One region of the Streptomyces sp. NPDC048001 genome, then DNA from elsewhere that is predicted to be linked to it. Evidence: riboswitches for the same ligand, from Rfam matches in the RefSeq annotation. Region 1 holds a riboswitch; each other region holds the start of a gene.
What was found. A riboswitch is a leader RNA that binds a small molecule or an ion and turns the genes downstream of it on or off. The one in region 1 is predicted to bind cyclic di-AMP.

Region 1 (6,975 bases):
AAGCCCCTGCCGGCGGGCCAGTGCACTATCGGGGTGGGAGGTGACGCAGGTGACGGCACGCGGGCGGGGCTTCGACTGCGACGTCCTGGTGGTCGGCGGCGGGATCGTCGGCCTGTCGACGGCGTACGCCCTCTCCCGCTCGGCCCCGGGCACCGAGGTGACCGTCCTGGAGAAGGAGCGGGGCCCGGCGCGGCACCAGACGGGGCGCAACAGCGGGGTGATCCACAGCGGGATCTACTACCGGCCCGGCTCGCTCAAGGCCCGCTACGCGGTGCGCGGAGCCGCCGAGACGGTCGCGTTCTGCAAGGAGCACGGCGTCCCCCACGAGGTCACCGGCAAACTCATCGTGGCCACCGACCGCCCGGAGCTGCCCCGCCTCCACTCCCTGGTCCAGCGCGGCCGGGAGAACGGCATCCCGGTGCGCGAACTGGGTGCCTCGCAGATACCCGAGTACGAGCCCGAGGTCACCGGCCTCGCCGCGATCCACGTCGGCACCACCGGCGTGTGCGACTTCCGCGCCATGGCCGCACGGCTGGCGCTCGCCTCCGGCGCCGACGTGCGCTACGGGCAGGAGGTCGACGCCGTCGACCGCAGGCCCTGGGGGGTGGCGGTCCGCACCACCGGCGGCGCGGTGGTGCGCGCCCGGGCCCTGGTGAACTGCGCCGGGCTCCACTGCGACCGGGTGGCCCGCCTCGCGGGCGACGACCCGGGGATGCGGATCGTGCCCTTCCGCGGTGAGTACTACGACCTCCTCCGGCCCGGACTGGTCCGCGGCCTGGTCTACCCCGTGCCGGACCCGGCCTTCCCCTTCCTCGGCGTCCATCTGACCCGGGGCGTCGAGGGCGGTGTCCATGTGGGCCCGAACGCCGTGCCCGCGCTGGCCCGGGAGGGCTACCAGCGGTGGACGGCCCGTCCGCGGGACGTCGCCGAGACCCTGCGCTGGCCCGGCTCCTGGCGGATCGCGCGCCGCCACTGGCGCCACGGGGCCGGAGAGCTGCACCGCTCGCTGTCGAAGCGGGCCTTCACCCGGTCCGTCGCCCGGCTGCTCCCCGCCGTCACCGAGGACGACCTGAGGCCTGCCGCGGCCGGGGTGCGCGCCCAGGCCGTGCTGCGGGACGGCACCCTCGCCGACGACTTCGTCCTGCGCGAGGGCCCCCGGACGGTCCATGTGCTGAACGCGCCCTCGCCCGCCGCGACGGCAGCCCTGCCCATCGGCCGCGAGGTGGCCCGGCGCGCGCTGGCCGCGCTGGACGCCGCACCGGACTGACCGTCCCCGTGCCGGCCCCGGCCACGTCCTCGCCCCCCGGACCGGGCGGGCGACCGGGCCCGCCGCACCGGGCCGGACGGGGCACCGGCCCGGCTCGTAGAATCGACGCACTGTGTCTGAGCCTCGAAACACCGCCCCCGACGCCCCCCGGCCCGCGACCCGCACCGTGGGCGCGCCCCGCTTCCCCGGCGGCCCCGCCGCCGACCCCGCGGGCTCCCACCACGAGCGCCGCATCCGCAGCTTCCAGCCGCGCCGCAGCCGGGTGACCACCGGGCAGGGCGAGGCACTGCGACGGCTCTGGCCGACGTGGGGCATGGACATCGACGGGCACCGGGTGCTCGACCTGGAGGAGCTCTTCGGCGGGCTGCCGGTCGTCCTGGAGATCGGCTTCGGCATGGGCGAGGCGACGGCCCAGATGGCGGCGGACGATCCGGGCACGGGCATCCTCGCCGTGGACGTCCACACCCCGGGCCAGGGCAACCTGCTCGCCCTCGCCGAGCGCAACGGCCTGACCAACGTGCGCGTGGCCAACGGGGACGCAATCATCCTGCTGCGCGAGATGCTGCCGCCGCGCTCGCTCGACGGCATGCGGGTCTTCTTCCCCGACCCCTGGCCCAAGAAGCGCCACCACAAGCGGCGCCTCGTCCAGCCCGAGTTCCTCGATCTGGCCGCCGGGCCCCTGAAGCCGGGCGCCGTCCTGCACTGCGCGACGGACTGGGAACCCTACGCCGAGCAGATGCTCGAGGTGCTCCAGGCCCACCCGGACTTCGAGAACACCGTCCCCGGCGGCGGCTACGCCCCCCGGCCCTCCTTCCGGCCGCTGACCCGCTTCGAGGGGCAGGGGCTGGACAAGGGCCACCTCGTGCACGACCTGCTCTTCCGCCGCACCCGCCGGGAAGCCTGACCCGGCGTCCCGCCCCGAGCCGTGCATCGCACGGCGGGCAGTCCGCCCTCGTGCCGGACGTGTTCGGGCGACTCGGCACCACGGCGAGGTGCCGCAGCCGTCGCCGCACGCCCGCCGGGGAGTGCGGGAGAGGCCTTAGGGTCGACGGGTGTCAGCGACTCCGCCGGAGCCCTCCCCGCCCGCCTTCCCGCCGCCCCCGGCCGTGCCCCCGTACGCGCCGGACGGGGCACCGCCCGTCCCCGGAGCATGGGCGCACCGGTCGGCCCGCCTGCGCGCCGCGCTGCTGTGGCGCAGCCGGGCCGTGCGGATGGCGGCCGTGTTCACCCTGCTCGCGCTCTGCGGGCTGGTCATCCTGGTCCTGGTGCGCGAGCAGACCGGCTCCACGGGCTTCCTGGTGGGCCTGGGGCTGGCCACGCTCCCCGTGCCGCTGCTGCTCGCCGCGTTCCGCTGGCTCGACCGGGTCGACCCGCTGCCCTGGCGGAACCTGGTCTTCGCGTTCGGCTGGGGGGCCTGCGCGGCGGCGCTGATATCCCTGCTCGCCAACACCCTGGCCACCCGCTGGATAGCGACCGCCACGGCCGACCCCGCCTCGGCGGACACCCTGGGCGCCACGGTCGTCGCGCCGGTCGTCGAGGAGAGCGCCAAGGGGGTCGCACTGCTGCTGCTCTTCCTGCTGCGCGGAAGGGAGTTCTCCGGTGTGGTGGACGGGATCGTGCTCGCCGGGTTCACCGCGACGGGCTTCGCGTTCACGGAGAACATCCTCTACCTCGGGAACGCCTTCGACGAGGACATGGCCTTCGGCTTCGCGGGCCTGGGGTCGGTCACGGCGGCGACCTTCTTCGTCCGCATCGTGATGTCGCCGTTCGCGCACCCGCTGTTCACGGTGCTCTGCGGCCTCGGCTTCGGCCTGGCCGCCGCGGCGCCCCGCGGACGGCGGGTACGGCGGGTGCTGCTGCCGCTGCTCGGGCTGGTGGCCGCCATGGGCATGCACGCCCTGTGGAACGGCTCGGCCTCCCTGCTCGGCCCCTGGGGATTCTTCGGGGTGTACGGGGCGTTCATGGTGCCCGCGTTCGCGCTGCTCACCTGGCTGACCGTATGGAGCAGGCAGCGCGAGCTGCGCACCATAGCCGCCCGGTTGCCCTCGTACGCGGCGGCCGGCTGGCTCACGGCCACCGAGCCGTCCGCGCTGTCGTCGATGCGGGCGCGGGCCGTGGCGAGGGACTTCGCGCGCCGTACCTACGGCCCGGCGGCCGGACGGGCCGTGGCGGAGTACGAGGCGTTCGCCACCTCGCTGGCGTTCCTGCGCAACAGGGCCCACCGGGGCGCGGCGGGCCCGGACTTCGCGGAACGGGAGCGGGAGCTGCTGCACCACCTGTGGTTGCGCCGGGAGGTCGCGGCGCCGTCCCTGGCCTACGCGGCGCGCGCCACGGGCCGGGCCCCCCAGGTGCTGCCGCACCGGGACTACGACGGGTTCAACCCCTACCGCACCTGAGGCGGCTCCGGGCGGGGCCCCGGGTGGTCCGTGCCGGTGGGAACGCGGGCGGAGGCCGCGGGGCGCGCGGTGGCGCGGACGCCGAAGCGCCCCGGGGCTCCCGGGGCGCTGCGGACGCGGGTGCGGGATCGCCGCGTCAGACGGTGAGGCCCTTGCCCCGCAGCCAGGCGAGCGGGTCGAGGCCGGAGCCACCGGGGGAGTGCACCTCGAGGTGGAGGTGGGGACCGGTGACGTTGCCGGTCGCGCCGACCCGTCCGATGGTCTCGCCGGTGGCGACCTTCTGACCGGCCGAGGCCGTCATGGAGGACAGGTGCGCGTACCAGACCTCGGTGCCGTCCTCCAGCTCCAGCACGATGCGGTAGCCGTACGAGCCGGACCAGCCGGCCGAGGTGACGGTGCCGCCGTGGACGGCCTTGACCGGGGTGCCGGTGGGAGCGGCGAAGTCCAGGCCGGTGTGGTAGCCGGAGGACCACATGGCGCCGGCCTGGCCGTAGGTCGAGGTGAGGGTGTAGGAGGAGGTGGGGAGGGCGTAGCTGGCCGCGAGCCTGGCGAGGCGCTCGGCCTCGGCCTTGGCCCGTGCCGCCTCCTCGGCCTTGCGCTTCTCCTCGGCGGCCTTGGCCTCCGCCTCGCTCTGCTGCTTGGCGGCCTCGGCCGCCGCCGCCTCCGCGGCGGCCTTCTCGGCCGCGGCCTTGGCCTCCGCGTCCGCCTCGGCGCGCTGCTGCTCGGCCTGCTGGAGGATCCGGGCCCGCAGGGCCTCGCCCGCTCCTGCGGAGCGGTCCTCGGCGCCGCTCGGGGCGGTCTCGGCCACGGGCACCATGGCGGTGAGGGGGGCGGTGTCGGCGGTCGTCCCGGAGCCGGAGTCCGCGTCGGAGTCCGCGATCAGGGAGCCGACCCCGGGGAGGGAGGCGGCCTCGGGGAGGCTGTCGGTGAGGGCGTCGGGAAGGGATATGGAGACCGCGGGCTTGTCCTGCGCGGTGGCGATGCCACCCGCGCCCACGGCCGCGATGACGCCCACGCCGAGGACGGTGGAGCTGCGGGCCAGGCCGCCGCGCTGCTTGACCACGCGGTGCCGGCCCCGCACGGGGCGGACCGTCTCCTCGGTCGGGTTCCACTCCCCGAAGGAGGCTTCCGGGGTGTCGCCGCTGAACCGGGACGACGCGGTCGGGGCCTCGGGAGCAGGCATGTTGGACGCCACGAAGGCGTACTCCTTTCCTTCCTTCTCGCCTACCGGGTTAGCTGACGGGTTCGGAGCAGGAAGGTCTCCTACGGCCGCCCTCTGCCGCCGATGTGCGTGCGGCCGAAGTTGGCTGATTCACCCCAAGTGGTGGTTCCCCGGTTCCCTTGCGGGATTCGGCGCGTGAGCACGGTGCCGCCTCTTGCGACGGCTGGGACGACCGTGCTGCGTTATCGAACGTTAATAGAAGCCGCGGCAGGTTTCCAAGCCGTTCCCGCGGATAGTTGAGGATCTTGACGGGGACCAAACGGGACAGAAGCGTGTGGATTCGGGCGACTTGAGCGCACCTCAGGAGGAGAAGCTTTTCTGACAGTTCGTCACTTGTTATGCGGAGGGGCATCCTCCGACTACGCACGGTGCTCTCGGTCGGCGCGTCTCCCGGCCCCCCTGACCGACTCCTTCCGGTCACCGCGGACGACCGGAACCGTACGCCTGCGCTCCGGCTGCCCGGCCGCCGGCCGCTGGACGGCCAGCAGGGCCATGTCGTCGCTCGACCCCCCGCCCGTGTAGCGCCGGACGTCCGCCACGAGCGCGTCCAGCAGGTCGTCCGGCTCCGCGAAGATCCGCCCGCTCAGCCGCTCCACCGGGTCGTAGAACACCCCGCGGCCGTCGCGCGCCTCCGACAGCCCGTCCGTGTAGAGCAGCAGCGTGGACCCGGCGGGCAGCGGGAACGACTCCGGGCGGTCCGGCCAGCCGCCGAGATCCCCCATCCCCAGCGGCAGCGCGGCCTGCGCGGGCGGCAGCACGTCCAGCCGGCCGTCCGCATGGAGCAGCAGCGGGTCCGGATGCCCGCGGTTGAGCAGCCGGACGGTGCCGGGCACGCCGCCCCCCGCCCCCTGCCGCGCCGGCGGGCCGTGCGCGCCGCCCCCGCCGTCCGGGTGCGGGATCTCGCCCAGCACGGCGGTGGTGAAGCCCTCCACCGCGTCGAGCCCGGCCCGGCGCACCCCCTCCCGCCGCAGCGCCCGCTCCAGGCGCTCGGCCACCTGCTCCAGTGTGCGCTCCTGCTCGGCCGCCTCCCGGAACGTGCCGATGAGCACGGCGACCGACTCCACCGCGCCCATGCCCTTGCCCCGCACGTCCCCCACGATCAGCCGGATCCCGTGCGGGGTGTCCTGGACGGCGAAGAGGTCGCCCCCGATGAACGCCTCCGCCTGCGCCGCCTCGTAGCGGGCGGCGATGTGGAGCCCGGCTATCCGGTCCTGGGGCGTGGGCAGCACGGCGCGCTGCGCGGCCTCGGCGACCACCCGGGCGGAGGCCAGCCGCTCACCGCTGCGCCGCACCACCCTGTTGATCACCAGGGCCACGGCGGAGACCGTGACCACGGTGCTCGTCTCGGTGAAGGCGGTCGCCTCGGTGATGTTGTCGTCGTAGTAGTGCAGCGCCCCGGTGGCCAGGATCGCGCCGATCCCCGTGAGGAGGGTCACCACCCAGGAGGCGATGGCGGCGGCGATCAGCGGGGCGGCGGCGTAGAACGAGACGGCCGTGAACCGCGGCGGGGTGAGCGCGTCCAGTGCGACGCCCGCGAGCAGCGTGGCGGCAGGCAGCAGGCGCAGGAACCACGGAGGCCGGTAGCCGGCGCCCTGCTCTCGCCCCACAGCTGATCTCCTGCCGCTTGGTCCACGGCCGCGGACCGGTGCCGCGCTCTTCCCATGCTGCGTGCGGATCGGCGCGGCGGCGACTTGCCGCCGACCTGCCGGGCGAACCACCGGCCCGGAGGGGCACACGACGAAGGCCCGGTGATCGTGATGATCACCGGGCCTCGGCCTTCAGTAGCGGGGACAGGATTTGAACCTGCGACCTCTGGGTTATGAGCCCAGCGAGCTACCGAGCTGCTCCACCCCGCGTCGGTGAACACAACCATACGCCATCCGCGGGGCGGTTCCGACCACGTTTCCCGGGCGGGGGCTCCGAGAGCCCCCGCCCGGCCCGGTCCGCCGGGCGGAAGGGGCCGGGTGCGCCGCCGTGCGGAGGCGCCGGTGCCGGGCGGGCCGGCGCCCCGGCCGGGGGCTCCGCGTCAGCCGCCGGAGCGCACCGGGCGGAGCCGGACGGGGCTCACTCCAGGCCCAGCCACAGGTCCG
Region 2 (6,975 bases), on a different contig from region 1:
CGGCACCTCGTCCACGTCGGCACCGGTGACGCCTCCCCCGGGGTCGTCTGGCTGCGCTGCCGCACGAGCGCCTCCGACGTCCGGATCGGCCTGGCGGCCCGCACCACCACCGACGCCCCGGCGGAGCACGGCAGGACCGCGCACGAACCGAAGCGCGCCGTGCAGCTGCTGCACCTGCCGCTCACCCACGGACGGCCCCTCACGGTCGACAAGGTCGCCGCCCTGCACACCTCGCACGACAGGGCCATCGGCGACCCCCTGCACGCGGCGTCCGACCGCGCCCGGCGCGCGCCGGGCTTCGAGGAGCTGCTGGAGTCCCACCGCGGTGCCTGGCGGCGGCTGTGGAGCCGGGCCGACCTCGACGTGCCGGGGGAGGCGGGCCGGATCCTGCGGCTCCACCTCTTCCACGTCCTGCAGACCCTCTCCCCGCACACGGCCGACCTGGACGTGGGCGTGCCCGCCCGGGGCCTGCACGGGGAGGCCTACCGCGGCCATGTGTTCTGGGACGAGCTGTTCGTGCTGCCCTACCTCAACCTCCGCTTCCCCGAGGTCTCCCGGGCCCTGCTGACCTACCGCCACCGCCGCCTGGAGCGCGCCCGGCTGCTGGCCCGCGACTGCGGCCACCGCGGCGCCCTCTACCCCTGGCAGAGCGGGAGCGACGGGCGGGAGGAGACCCAGGAGGTGCACCTCAACCCGCGCTCGGGGCGCTGGCTGCCCGACCACTCGCACCTCCAGCACCACGTCGGATCGGCGATCGCGTACAACGTCTGGCAGTACTGCGAGGCGAGCGGCGACACGGAGTTCCTGTACACCAGGGGTGCCGAGATGCTGGTCGGGATCGCGCGCTTCTGGGCCGACTCCGCGGCCTACGACCCCGGGCTCGGCCGCTACCGGATCCGCGGGGTCGTGGGCCCCGACGAGTACCACGACGCCTACCCCGGCGCCGACCGCCCGGGGATCGACGACAACACCTACACCAACGTCACCGCCGCCTGGGTGCTCGCCCGCGTCCTCGAACTGGCCGGTGGCCTGCCCGCTCCGCGCCGCAGCGAGCTCTTCGGGCGCACCGGGCTCACCGGCACCGAGCTGGCGCACTGGGAGGAGGTGTCCCGCAGGCTGTACGTGCCCTTCCACGACGGGGTGCCGAGCCAGTTCCACGGCTACGGCGACCTGGCCGAACTCGACTGGGAGGGTCTGCGTGCCCGCCACGGGGACATCCGCCGCCTCGACCGCGTGCTGGAGGCCGAGCACGACACGGTCAACCGCTACAAGGCCTCCAAGCAGGCCGACGTGCTGATGCTCGGATACCTGTTCTCCCCCGACGAGCTCGGGGGTCTGCTGCGCCGCCTGGGCTACGCCATGGACGAGGACGTCTGGCACCGCACCGTGGACTACTACCTCCACCGCACCACCCACGGCTCCACCCTCAGCGGACTGGTGCACGGCTGGATCCTGGCCCGGGTGCGCCGCGGCGAGGCGTGGGCGTACTGCCGCGAGGCCCTGGAGGGCGACATCGCCGACCTCCAGGGCGGCACCACCGAGGAGGGCGTGCACCTCGGCGCCATGGCCGGCACGCTCGACCTCGTGCAGCGGGGTCTGAGCGGCATGGAGACCCGCGCGGGCGCCCTGTGGTTCGACCCGGTCCCGCTGCCGCAGCTCGCCCAGTACGGGTTCTCGTTCCGCTACCGCGGCCACTTCGGGGTGCGGGTGCGGGTGCGGCCGGGTGAACTGAGCGTCGGTGTGCCCGCCTCCTCGCAGGGCCCGCCCGTGGAGGTGCGCCTGGGCGGCGCCGTGGTGACCGTCGACCCGGGAACCGTGCGCACCCTGCCGATCCCGTCCGCCTGACGCCGCCCGCCGCCCAGGAGCGCGCCCGCCCCTCCCGCGCGGGCCGGGGCGGCGCGGGAGGCGGCGTCTCAGGCCTCCGGGGCGGGCACGTCGTCGCTCGCGTAGTCCAGCCGGTCGACGACGTCGACCACGCCGTCGATGCTCTCGCACAGCCGCACCACGATCCGCGCCAGCGAGCGGCGCTCCAGGGTGCCGCTGAGCGTCACCCGGCCGTCGGCCACCTCCACGCCCACCGCGGCGGGGGAGACACCGAGCGTGCCGGCGAGCACGTCCTCGACGATCTCCTCCTGGATGGCGCGGTCGCGCCGCAGGAAGAGCCGGAGCAGGTCGCTGCGGCTCACGACGCCGGCGAGCCGTCCGTCCTCCGCGACCACGGGGAGCCGCTTGATGCGGTGGTCCTCCATGACGCGGGCCGCCTGCACGGCGCTCCAGCCGGGACGGGCGACCACGGCGGGGCTGCTCATCAGGCCTTCGGCGGTGTCGGCGCTGGTGCCCCCGGTATGGCGGCGCAGCAGGTCGGCCTCGGAGACGACCCCCACGGGCCGCCCCTCGTCGTCGACGACGGGCACGGCGGTGATGCCGTACTCGTCGAGCAGCCGGGCGATCTCCTTGAAGGCCGTGCCGCGCTGGGCGACCACCGCCTGCGGGGTCATCAGGTCGGCTACCGAGCGGTGTCTCATCGTGCACCAGTCCAGGGGGTCATCGCGGCGCCTCCAGTCCGTCCGGGTCCTCTTGGGGACAGTATTTCCGAGTCTGTCCCCGGTCGGCCGGGAGGGTGGTGAATGCCGGGCCCGCCGTGCGGGCCGGGCGGGCGCTGGCTACCGTGGGCGCGGGGCGGGGCACGTGCCGTGACCGGACCGCCGACAGGAGAAGGTGGCGACCATGCCCGGACAACCGCAAGCGGACTCAGGCGGCGCGGGCCGGGACCGCGCAGGCAGCGACATCGGCCGCCGGGCGGCCGCCCGCCGCCGGGAGCTCGGGCTCTCGCGGGAGGAGGTCGCCCTGCGGGCGGGCTCCGCGCCCGGGTACCTGCAGTACCTGGAGGAGAGCCCGGCCGCGCCCGGGATGGGCTTCCTGCTGCGGCTGGCGGACGCCCTGGAGACCACCGTCACGGCGCTGACCGGTGGTGACGCGGACCTCCCGGCCGGTGCGGGCCGTGCGGGGTACCACCCGGAGCTGGTGGAGCTGGATGCCGAGGAGTGCTGGGACCTGCTCGGCGCGCACGGTGTGGGCCGGGTCGCGGTCGCCACGACGGAGGGGCCGGCGATCCTCCCGGTGAACTACCTGGTCACCGAGGGCGAGGTCGCCTTCCGTACCGGTCACGAGTCGCTGCTGGGCCGTTCGGCGGGGCGTGAGGCCGCCTTCGAGGTGGACCACATCGACGAGGCCTTCAGCCAGGGCTGGAGCGTGCTGGTCGTCGGCGCGGCGCGCCGGGTCACCGACGAGGAGGAGGGGCGGAGGCTGGATCGCGAGGCCTACTCCGCGCCCTGGGCCGGGGGCGGGCGGGAGCTGTGGATCGCGGTCGCCCCGACGCGGATCACCGGGCGGCGGATCCTGGTGCGCGGCGCCCCCGGGCAGTCGTAAGCCTCATTTCGGACATGCATCCATATATGCCGCGAGGGGAGCCGTGCCACCGCCGCCTCACCGGCGCGACTGAATGTCCGATTTGGCCGCCAATGAATTCATTGGCGGCCTTTGCTCCATCGCTGGTGACATCGGTCACCCGGCCTGCCCCGCGCAGTGGATCTCCCCTGCCCTTCTCCGTTTCCTGCAAAGGGAACTGACGGAACGGAAGTCGATCTCGGGCGCCCTCTCCCGGTGCTTTCGGCGCCCCGCGCATTGCGTGTGTGAATTGCGGGCTTGTTGTGCCGCCGGTGCCTCGCCTACGGTCACGGCATTCCGGACGGGACGCCGAATCCTGCCGCTGTCCGGTATTCCGACCAGATCACCCGAACTCGGCAGGAGCGGGGGAACCAGGTAAGTCGCCGGACCGGCGTCCGCCAAGGACGCCGGGACGGCTCGGGGTGAAGCCGTGCGCTCGCACGGCCGGGCATCTCCAGCCCGAACCCGACAGCTCACCTCGCAGGCGACGGAGAGGAACTCACCATGCCTGCACAGGGTAAGCACCGCCGTCCCCGCTCCCGCCGCATCGCCCTCGGCCTCGTCGCCGTCGGAACGGGCGGCGCAGCCCTCGCCCTCCCGCTCCTCGGGGCGACGACCGCCAGCGCCGCACAGCCCGCCCACGCTCCCGCCGCCCCGGCCGCCGCCGTGGCCGCTCCCGCCGTCGCGCAGCAGAGCGCCCCCGTGACGTACTCCGTGGTCGCCGGCGACTCGCTGTCCGCCATCGCGGTGGAGCACTCGGTGGACGGCGGCTGGCAGAAGCTCTACCAGGACAACCGCGAGGCCGTCGGCGACAACCCCTCGCTGATCCACCCCGGTCTGGAGCTGACCATCGGCGGCGGGCGCGCCGAGGCCGACCGTGCCGACCGCTCCGCCGAGCGCGCCCCCGCCGCCACCGGCACCGCGGGCAAGTCCGCCCCGGCCGCGCAGACCGCCGCCGTCACCTACCCGGACAACCTGGACGGCTGGATCCGCGAGGCGCTGTCCATCATGAAGAAGCACGGGATCCCCGGCAGCTACGAGGGCATCCACCGCAACATCATGCGCGAGTCCTCCGGCAACCCCCTCGCGATCAACAACTGGGACATCAACGCCCACAACGGCGTCCCCTCCAAGGGCCTGCTCCAGGTCATCAAGCCGACCTTCGACGCCTACCACGTCGCGGGCACCAAGCACGACCAGTACGACCCGGTCGCCAACATCGTCGCCGCCTGCAACTACGCGGCCGACCGCTACGGCTCGATCGACAACGTCGACAGCGCCTACTGAGCCGCACCCGCCCCGACCGCCCGGCCCCCGCAGCGGCCCGGCGCGGACACCGCAGACGCCCGGAGGGCGCACCCCGAACGGGGTGCGCCCTCCGGCGCCGTCCGCGGACCGGTCCCGGCCCGCGGTCGCGTCACCTGCGCATGACCTCCGGCTCGTGGCGCCGCAGGAAGCGGGCCACCAGGAAGGCGCAGAAGGCCCCGAGGGCCAGCAGCACGCCCATGTCGAGCATCCAGGCCCCGGCCTCGTGGTCCCACAGCGGGTCCGTACTGGCCGGGTCGTCGGTGTTGGGGTTGATCCGGTTGAAGTCCAGGGTGGTGCCCGCGGCCGCCACCGCCCAGCGCGAGGGCATCAGGTACGAGAACTCGTTGACGCCGACCGTCCCGTGCAGGACGAACAGGCAGCCGGTGAAGACGACCTGGACGATGGCGAACATCACCAGCAGCGGCATGGTCTTCTCGGCCGTCTTCACCAGTGCCGAGATGATCAGGCCGAACATCATCGAGGTGAAGCCGAGGGCCATGATCGGCAGGGACAGCTCCAGCAGCACCGCGCCCCCGAGGACCAGCCCCTCCTCGGGCAGCTCGCGGGTGGCGAAGCCGATCGCGCCGACCAGCGCACCCTGGACAGCGGTGATCATCCCGAGGACGATCACCTTGGACATCAGGTACGCCGAGCGGGACAGGCCGGTGGCCCGCTCCCGCTCGTAGATCACCCGTTCCTTGATCAGCTCGCGGACCGAGTTGGCGGCGCCCGCGAAGCAGGCGCCCACCACCAGGATCAGCAGCACCGTGGTGGCCGTGCCGTTGGGGATGATCCGCCCGGTCTGCTCGTTGACGTTGACCAGCAGGCCGTTGTCCGGGTTGATCACCAGGCTCACGGCGCCGAGGACGGCCGGGAGCACCAGCATCAGGGCCATGAAGCCCTTGTCCGAGGCGATCACCGAGACATACCGCCGGATCAGGGTGAACAGCTGGGAGCCCCAGCTCTGCGGCTTCGGCGGCTTCAGCTGCTGCGGCGGCATCTGCACCGCCTGCGGGGCGACGGCGTCGATGTCGGCGGCGTACATCTGGTAGTGCTGGGAGCCCTTCCAGCGGCCGGCCCAGTCGTAGTCCCGGTAGTTCTCGAAGGCCGAGAACACGTCCGCCCACGTGGTGTAGCCGAAGAAGTTCAGCGCCTCCTCGGGCGGGCCGAAGTACGCCACCGCACCGCCGGGCGCCATCACCAGCAGCTTGTCGCAGAGCGCGAGTTCGGCCACGGAGTGGGTCACCACCAGCACGGTGCGGCCGTCGTCGGCGAGACCCCGCAGCAGCTGCATCACATCGCGGTCCATGCCCGGGTCGAGGCCGGAGGTCGGCTCGTCCAGGAAGATCAGCGAGGGCTTGGTCAGCAGCTCCAGGGCCACCGAGACGCGCTTGCGCTGCCCGCCGGAGAGCGCGGTGACCTTCTTGTCCTTGTGGATGTCCAGCTTCAGTTCGCGCAGCACCTCGCCGATGCGCGCCTCGCGCTCGGCCTCCGTGGTGTCGGCCGGGAAGCGGAGCTTGGCCGCGTACTTCAGGGCCTTACGGACGGTGAGCTCCTTGTGCAGGATGTCGTCCTGCGGGACCAGACCGATGCGCTGGCGCAGCTCGGCGAACTGCTTGTAGAGGCTGCGGTTGTCGTAGAGGACGTCGCCCTGGTCGGCGGGCCGGTAGCCGGTCAGCGCCTTGAGCAGGGTGGACTTCCCGGAACCGGAGGGGCCGATCACGCCGATGAGCGACTTCTCCGGCACGCCGAAGGACACGTCGCGCAGGATCTGCTTGCCCCCGTCGACGGTGACCGTGAGGTGGCGGGCGGAGAAGGAGACCTCGCCGGTGTCGACGAACTCCTCCAGCCGGTCGCCGACCAGCCGGAAGGCGGAGTGGCCGACGCCGACGATGTCGCTCGGGCCGATCAGGACCGTGGAGGACTTGGCGATGGGCTGGCCGTTGACGTACGTGCCGTTGTGGGAGCCCAGGTCGCGGATCTCGAAGCGGCCGTCGGGGGTCGCGACGAACTCGGCGTGGTGGCGCGAGACCTGGAGGTCGGAGACGACCAGCTCGTTCTCCAGGGCACGTCCGATGCGCATGACGCGGCCGAGTGCCAGCTGGTGGAAGGTGGTCGGGCTGCGGTCGCCGTAGGCCGGGGCGGGGTCCTGCCGCCCGGCGCCCTGCTGGTGCGGGACCTGCGGTGCCCCCGGCGTCCCCGCCGCGTGCGGGGGAGCCT
Region 3 (6,975 bases), on a different contig from region 1:
GGCGCCTACAAGGCCCCCTGGATCTTCCAGGTGTCCCCGGGGCAGGAGCCCGAGACCACCGGCACCTGACCGGGAGGTAGGTTCGACGGATGACCGAGGAAGCATCCGCCGACGCCGGCCGTCTCGTCCTGCTCACCGCCAGCCACCGGGTGGCCCCGGGGCTGCTGTCGTGGCCCGCCTGGACGGCCCTGCGCGCGGCCGACCTGGTGCTCTGCGCCGACGAGGCGCACCCCCAGCTTCCCTACCTGCGGGAGGCGGGCGTCGTCGTGCGCCCCGGGGTGCCCGGTGCCGAGGAACTCGTGGCGGCCTGCACCGGCGGCCGGACGGTGGTGGTCGTCACCTCCGGCACCGGCGACCGGCCGCTGACCGACGCCCTGGCCCGCCTCGGCGGCTCGGGCCGGGTGCGGATGCCGGAGCTGGAGCTGCTGCCCGGCTCCTACGACCTGCCGGGCGCCCGGCTGCTGGATCTGGTCGAGGTCATGGACCGCATCCGCCGCTCCTGCCCCTGGTCCTCGCGGCAGACCCACCGGGGCCTCGCGAAGTACGGCATCGAGGAGGCGTACGAGCTGGTCGAGGCGATCGAGGACGGCGACCGCACGGAGCTCCGCGAGGAACTCGGCGACGTGCTGCTCCAGGTGGTCTTCCACGCCCGGATCGCGGAGGAGGACGAGGAGGAGCCGTTCTCCGTGGACGACGTGGCCGCCGGGATCGTGGAGAAGCTGGTCCACCGGCACCCCCACGTCTTCGGCGACGCGCATGCCGAGACCCCCGAGGACGTCAAGGCGCACTGGCTGCGCACCAAGGCCGTGGAGAAGCAGCGCACCTCGGTCACCGAGGGGGTGCCGCTGGGCCAGCCCGGTCTGGCGCTCGCCGCCAAGCTGGCCTCCCGGGCGCGTACGGCGGGCCTCGCCGTGGAGCCGCCGTCCGGTGAGGGGGTCGGCTGGGAGCTGCTGCGCCTGGCGGTCCGCGCGGAGGCGGACGGCACCGACCCCGAGGCGGCGCTGCGGGCGGCGGCCCGCGCCTACCGGGACGCGATCCGTGCGGCGGAGGGCGGCCCGGGTAGCGTCGAGGGGTGAACGCCCCGAGCACGCCGAGCACCCCGCACACCCCGGACGAACGGCCGGAGCCGCCCGGCCCGCAGCGGTCCCCGGCGGCGGACGCGCCGGGTCCCGGTTCCCCCGCACCCGACGGTCCGGGCGCGGGGCGGGAGCAGCCCGGGGCCGCGCCGGGCGGATGCCCCCGCACGGGTGCCGGCGGGCCCGTCCCCCCGCTCTTCAGCCGGCAGTTCGCCACCGACCCCTATCCGGCCTACGCGTGGCTGCGCGAGCACGCGCCGGTGCACCGCACGGTCCTGCCCTCGGGCGTGGAGGCCTGGCTGGTGACCCGCTACGCCGACGCCCGCCAGGCCCTCGCCGACCAGCGGCTGTCGAAGAACCCGGCGCACCACGACGAACCGGCGCACGCCAGGGGCAGGACCGGCATCCCGGGGGAGCGCAAGGCGGAGCTGATGACGCATCTGCTCAACATCGACCCGCCCGACCACACCCGGCTGCGCAGGCTGGTCTCCAAGGCGTTCACGCCGCGCCGGGTCGCCGCCTTCGAGCCGCGGGTGCAGGAGCTGACCGACCGGCTCATCGACGGTTTCGCGGCGAGGGGCGAGGCGGACCTGATCCACGAGTTCGCGTTCCCGCTCCCCATCTACGCCATCTGCGACATGCTCGGCGTCCCGCGCGAGGACCAGGACGACTTCCGGGACTGGGCGGGGATGATGATCCGCCACGGCGGCGGTCCCCGCGGGGGCGTGGCGCGCTCGGTGAAGAAGATGCGGGGCTATCTCGCCGAGCTGATCCACCGCAAGCGCGCGGAACTCGGCGAGGGCGGGGGCGACGACCTCCTCTCCGGGCTCATCGCCGCCTCGGACCACGGCGAGCACCTGACCGAGAACGAGGCCGCGGCGATGGCGTTCATCCTGCTGTTCGCCGGGTTCGAGACCACCGTGAACCTCATCGGCAACGGGGTCCACGCGCTCCTGCGCCACCCGGAGCAGCGGGCGCTGCTCCAGGCCTCGCTGGCGGCCGGGGAGAGCGGGCTGCTGGAGACCGGGGTGGAGGAACTCCTGCGCTACGACGGGCCGGTGGAGCTGGCCACCTGGCGGTTCGCCACCGAGCCCCTCAGCCTCGGCGGGCAGTCCGTCGGGGTGGGCGACCCGGTACTGGTGGTGCTCGCGGCGGCGGACCGGGACCCCGCCCGCTTCGACGCCCCCGACACCCTGGACCTGACCCGCCGCGACAACCAGCATCTGGGCTACGGGCACGGCATCCACTACTGCCTCGGCGCCCCGCTGGCGCGGCTGGAGGGGCAGACGGCCCTCGCTACCCTGCTGACCCGGTTGCCCGATCTGCGAGATGCGGGCGATCCAGGCGATTTGCGGTGGCGTGGGGGGCTCATCATGCGTGGATTGCGCACTCTGCCGGTCGAGTTCACCCCGGAGAGTAGTTGACGCTCCGTCAGGGTTGTGACTTTTACGTAATCTGCAGTGCATCGACTTGTGACTTACGTTCGAATACGGCTACGTTCACGTCGACCTCGGCGGCTGACAACCGCCGCACGGTCCCCTGTAGTCACGCGAAAGGCAACCGCATGCTCTCCGGGAACGGACGCCACCGCCGCCCCCGCCAGGCACCGGCCATCGTCGTCGCGGCGGGGGTGACGGGATCGGCCATCGCCATCCCGCTGCTCGGCGCCGGATCCGCCTCCGCCGCCGACGCCGCGACCTGGGATCGCGTCGCCGAATGCGAGTCGGGCGGCAACTGGTCGATCGACACCGGCAACGGCTTCTACGGAGGGCTCCAGCTGTCCCAGGAGGCGTGGGAGTCCTTCGGCGGCACGGCGTACGCACCGACCGCGGACCTGGCGAGCCGTTCCCAGCAGATCACCGTCGCGGAGCGGGTGCTGGACGCCCGGGGGGCCGGCACCTGGCAGGCGTGCTCCGTCGTGGCGGGGCTGACCGACGACGGCCCCGACAGCGCCCTCGACCCCGGCCTGGAGCCGGAGGCGGCCGTTCCCGCCGCCGAGGCCCCCGGGACCGGTTCCCCGAAGAGCGGGCCGGTGGCGGAGGGGCCGGGCCCCATGCCGGGCGAGCGCGCGGCGGAGCAGGCCGCCGCCTCCCCCTCTCCCTCCCCGTCCGTGACCTCCGACGGGGTGGCGGCCCCGTCCGCCGCTCCCGTGGAGCCCTCCTCGGAGCCGTCCGCGGAGCCCTCCGCACCGGCGGAGCCCGCCGCGGGCGCCCCCGGGGCCGAGGGTTCCGCGGAGGAGCACGAGGGGGCCGTCGGCTCCGCGGGCCGCGGCAAGCACCGCGGGGCCCCCGCGGAAGAGGCGGGCCAGGCCCGGCCGGACGAGGCGCGCGAGGGCGACGGCCACCCCTCGCGCGGTGACGGGTCGGTGCGCGAGGGCGCGGCCGGGGCCGCGCCCGAGGGCTCCTACACCGTGCAGGAGGGCGACAGCCTCTGGGGCATCGCCGAGCAGGGCGAGGTCCCCGGCGGCTGGTCGGCGCTCTACGAGGCCAACGAGGCCGTCGTCGGCGAGGACCCGGACCTGATCCTCCCCGGTCAGACTCTCGATCTGGGCGCGGAGCCCGCGGAATCCCCCGCTCCGTAAGCCCCTTCCACCCGGCGATAGGTCCGGAGTTGTCCGTTCTGCGCAAGTGAGACAAGGGTCTCTTCGCCGCAACTGGCCGGTTTCACCAGTCGATTTCGGTCACCTCTACCTCTACCTGCGGAAACGGTTCATTCGGCCCTGGCGGTTCGTCCGGTTTCTCCCCGATGTTCGTATTCGAACATCGGGGAGAGGTGTGTTTACCGTCGGAACCGCTCGCCACCGGTGGGCACCGCTGACCGTCACGCCGAATCCTGCCGTCGGTCGGGGGGAACAGTCGACGCTCGAAAAGCGCCGAAGGCAGGAGCGGGGGACCCAAGGTACGTTGCCGGTCCCGGCGGCCCGGAAGGGCTGCCCGGGGACGGCTCGGGGTGAAGCCGCGCGCATCCGTGCAGCGCGGCCGGGCATTCCTTCCGGCCCGAACCCGACAGCTCACCTCGCAGGCGTCGGTGAGGAGTCCATCCATGCTGCGTTCCGGCACCGCCAAGCACCGCCGTCCGTCCCGTGTCTCGCGCGTCGCCGCCCTCGTCGGCGTCGCCGGAGCGGCCGTCGCCGCCCCGCTGCTCACCGCCGGCCCGGCCTCCGCCGCGACCGCCGCCGAGTGGGACGCCGTGGCCCGGTGCGAGTCCGGCGGCAACTGGTCCATCAATACCGGCAACGGCTACTACGGCGGCCTCCAGTTCTCGGCCTCCACCTGGGCCGCCTACGGCGGCACCGCCTACGCCGCCACCGCCGACAAGGCGTCCAAGGCCCAGCAGATCGCCATCGCCGAGAAGGTCCTCGCGGGCCAGGGCAAGGGCGCCTGGCCGAGCTGCGGCGTCAACCTCTCCAGCACCCCCTACGGCGGCGCCGCGGCCGAGCAGCCGCAGCAGCGCGCCGAGGTCCCGACCACCCGCTCCGAGCGGGCCGAGGCCCCGAAGCAGTCCGCCCCCGCGACGCCGAAGGCCGTCAAGAAGGGCGACGGCGAGTACACGGTCAAGGCCGGCGACACCCTGAGCGCCATCGCCGAGGCCGAGAAGGTCGAGGGCGGCTGGAAGAAGCTCTTCGAGCTGAACAAGGACGTGCTGCAGAGCGCCGACGTGATCTACCCGGGCCAGCAGCTCCACCTGCGCTGACCCTCCGCCTCCGCCGCGGGCGGCCTCTCCCTCCGCCCCGGCGGCCACGGGCCGGCCCCGGCCCGGCGCACCTTCCCCCGAACGCGCCGGGCCGGGGTCCTTGCGCTCCGGGCTCCGTTCCCCCGTCCGTGCCGGAGCCCCCACGGAGTTACCGGCGGGTAGATGGCCGCTGTATGTCCGGTTCGACGGGTTGTGATGTCCTTTTTCGTCCCACGGGGCGGGCATCGGCCGGGCTTTCACCCCGGGGCGGTTAGGCTCTTGGCGCAAGGCCAAGCAGACCTCTGCACCTATCTCGCGTCACATCCCAGAAGGAGATGCTCGTGCCGTCCATCGACGTCGTCGTAGCCCGGGAAATCCTGGACTCCCGAGGCAATCCCACGGTCGAGGTCGAGGTCGGCCTCGACGACGGCAGCACCGGCCGTGCTGCCGTCCCCTCCGGCGCCTCCACCGGTGCGTTCGAGGCCCTCGAACTCCGCGACGGTGACCAGAACCGCTACCAGGGCAAGGGCGTCGAGAAGGCCGTCCTCGCCGTCATCGAGCAGATCGGCCCGGAGCTCGTCGGCTACGACGCCACCGAGCAGCGCCTGATCGACCAGGCGATGTTCGACCTGGACGCCACCCCGGACAAGTCCTCGCTCGGCGCCAACGCCATCCTCGGCGTCTCCCTGGCCGTCGCCCACGCGGCCTCCGAGGCATCCGACCTGCCGCTCTTCCGCTACCTCGGCGGCCCGAACGCGCACCTGCTGCCCGTGCCGATGATGAACATCCTCAACGGCGGCTCGCACGCGGACTCCAACGTGGACATCCAGGAGTTCATGATCGCCCCGATCGGCGCGGAGTCCTTCTCCGAGGCGCTGCGCTGGGGCACCGAGGTCTACCACACCCTCAAGAAGGTGCTGAAGACCAAGGGCCTGTCCACCGGCCTCGGCGACGAGGGCGGCTTCGCGCCCAACCTGGACTCCAACCGCGCCGCCCTCGACCTCATCATCGAGGCGATCAAGGAGGCCGGCTACGTCCCGGGCAAGGACATCGCGCTCGCCCTCGACGTCGCCGCGTCCGAGTTCTACAAGGACGGCGTCTACGAGTTCGAGGGCAAGTCGCGCTCGGCGGCCGAGATGACCGAGTACTACGAGGAGCTCGTCGCGGCCTACCCGCTCGTCTCCATCGAGGACCCGCTCTTCGAGGACGACTGGGCCGGCTGGAAGGTCATCACCGACAAGCTCGGCACCAAGGTCCAGCTCGTGGGCGACGACCTGTTCGTCACCAACCCCGAGCGCCTCGCCCGCGGCATCGAGGAGGGCATCGCCAACGCCCTGCTGGTCAAGGTGAACCAGATCGGTTCGCTCACCGAGACCCTGGACGCCGTCGAGCTCGCCCAGCGCAACGGCTTCAAGTGCATGATGTCCCACCGCTCCGGCGAGACCGAGGACGTCACCATCGCCGACCTGGCCGTCGCCACCAACTGCGGCCAGATCAAGACCGGTGCCCCGGCCCGCTCCGAGCGCGTCGCCAAGTACAACCAGCTGCTGCGCATCGAGGAGATCCTCGACGACGCCGCGGTGTACGCCGGCCGCTCCGCCTTCCCCCGGTTCCGCTCCGCGGACCAGTAGGCGCCAGCGCCCCCGGGACCGCCGACGTCCGCCTCGCGGACCGGCGGCCCCGGCGGGCGCCCGTGCACCACGCCTCCGTACGTCCCCGTCCCCGGTCCCGTACCGTGTCCGGGGACGTCCGCGTGTGAAGGGGAGGCGAGACCATGGCGCGCAGGCCGGAGCCCGACCGGTTCTCCACCGCGACCAGGCTGCGGCTGCTCGGGGAGCAGACCGCCGCGCGCGTCTACCGGTCCCAGAACCGCCGCCAGGACCGCCGCTCCCGGCTGACCGGCCGGGCCGCGTTCCTCGCCCTCGTCGTCTGCTCCCTGGTCGTCGCGCTCGCCTACCCGATGCGCCAGTACGTCTCGCAGCGTGCGGAGATCGCCGAGCAGGAGCGGCTGATGGACGAGGCACGCGCCCAGGTCGAGCGGCTGCGCGACGAGAAGGCCCGGCTCCGCGACGACGCCTACGTACGGCGGCTGGCCCGGGAGCACCTGCACTACGTGCTCCCCGGCGAGACCGGCTACACGGTCATCGACCCGGAGGCGGCCGAGGAGCGCCGGGAGGACCCGGGCGCCGGCGACCGGCCCTGGTACTCCAACGTGTGGAACGGGGTC

Region 2: linked by a shared signal. The riboswitch ahead of ACGF15_RS00040 (transglycosylase SLT domain-containing protein) and the one ahead of ACGF15_RS12325 (M23 family metallopeptidase) in region 1 are both predicted to bind cyclic di-AMP.
Region 3: linked by a shared signal. The riboswitch ahead of ACGF15_RS28170 (transglycosylase family protein) and the one ahead of ACGF15_RS12325 (M23 family metallopeptidase) in region 1 are both predicted to bind cyclic di-AMP.

The regions. Positions count from the first base shown of each region.
Region 1 covers NZ_JBIDBN010000006.1:13,837-20,811, forward strand. The annotation lists gene lhgO (L-2-hydroxyglutarate oxidase) at 50-1,267, shown strand; gene trmB (tRNA (guanosine(46)-N7)-methyltransferase TrmB) at 1,380-2,171, shown strand; gene ACGF15_RS12320 (PrsW family intramembrane metalloprotease) at 2,374-3,663, shown strand; gene ACGF15_RS12325 (M23 family metallopeptidase) at 3,800-4,858, opposite strand; cyclic di-AMP (ydaO/yuaA leader) riboswitch at 4,870-5,029, opposite strand; gene ACGF15_RS12330 (PP2C family protein-serine/threonine phosphatase) at 5,245-6,492, opposite strand; tRNA gene ACGF15_RS12335 (tRNA-Met) at 6,668-6,741, opposite strand; gene ACGF15_RS12340 (globin domain-containing protein) at 6,950-6,975, opposite strand, start outside.
Region 2 covers NZ_JBIDBN010000001.1:5,454-12,428, reverse strand. The annotation lists gene ACGF15_RS00055 (glycoside hydrolase family 65 protein) at 1-1,845, shown strand, start outside; gene ACGF15_RS00050 (CBS domain-containing protein) at 1,914-2,525, opposite strand; gene ACGF15_RS00045 (helix-turn-helix domain-containing protein) at 2,728-3,429, shown strand; cyclic di-AMP (ydaO/yuaA leader) riboswitch at 3,782-3,947, shown strand; gene ACGF15_RS00040 (transglycosylase SLT domain-containing protein) at 3,952-4,734, shown strand; gene ACGF15_RS00035 (FHA domain-containing protein) at 4,865-6,975, opposite strand, start outside.
Region 3 covers NZ_JBIDBN010000020.1:56,056-63,030, reverse strand. The annotation lists gene ACGF15_RS28190 (SurA N-terminal domain-containing protein) at 1-69, shown strand, start outside; gene ACGF15_RS28185 (nucleoside triphosphate pyrophosphohydrolase) at 90-1,076, shown strand; gene ACGF15_RS28180 (cytochrome P450) at 1,073-2,500, shown strand; gene ACGF15_RS28175 (transglycosylase family protein) at 2,641-3,657, shown strand; cyclic di-AMP (ydaO/yuaA leader) riboswitch at 3,937-4,115, shown strand; gene ACGF15_RS28170 (transglycosylase family protein) at 4,119-4,769, shown strand; gene eno (phosphopyruvate hydratase) at 5,084-6,379, shown strand; gene ACGF15_RS28160 (septum formation initiator family protein) at 6,523-6,975, shown strand, end outside.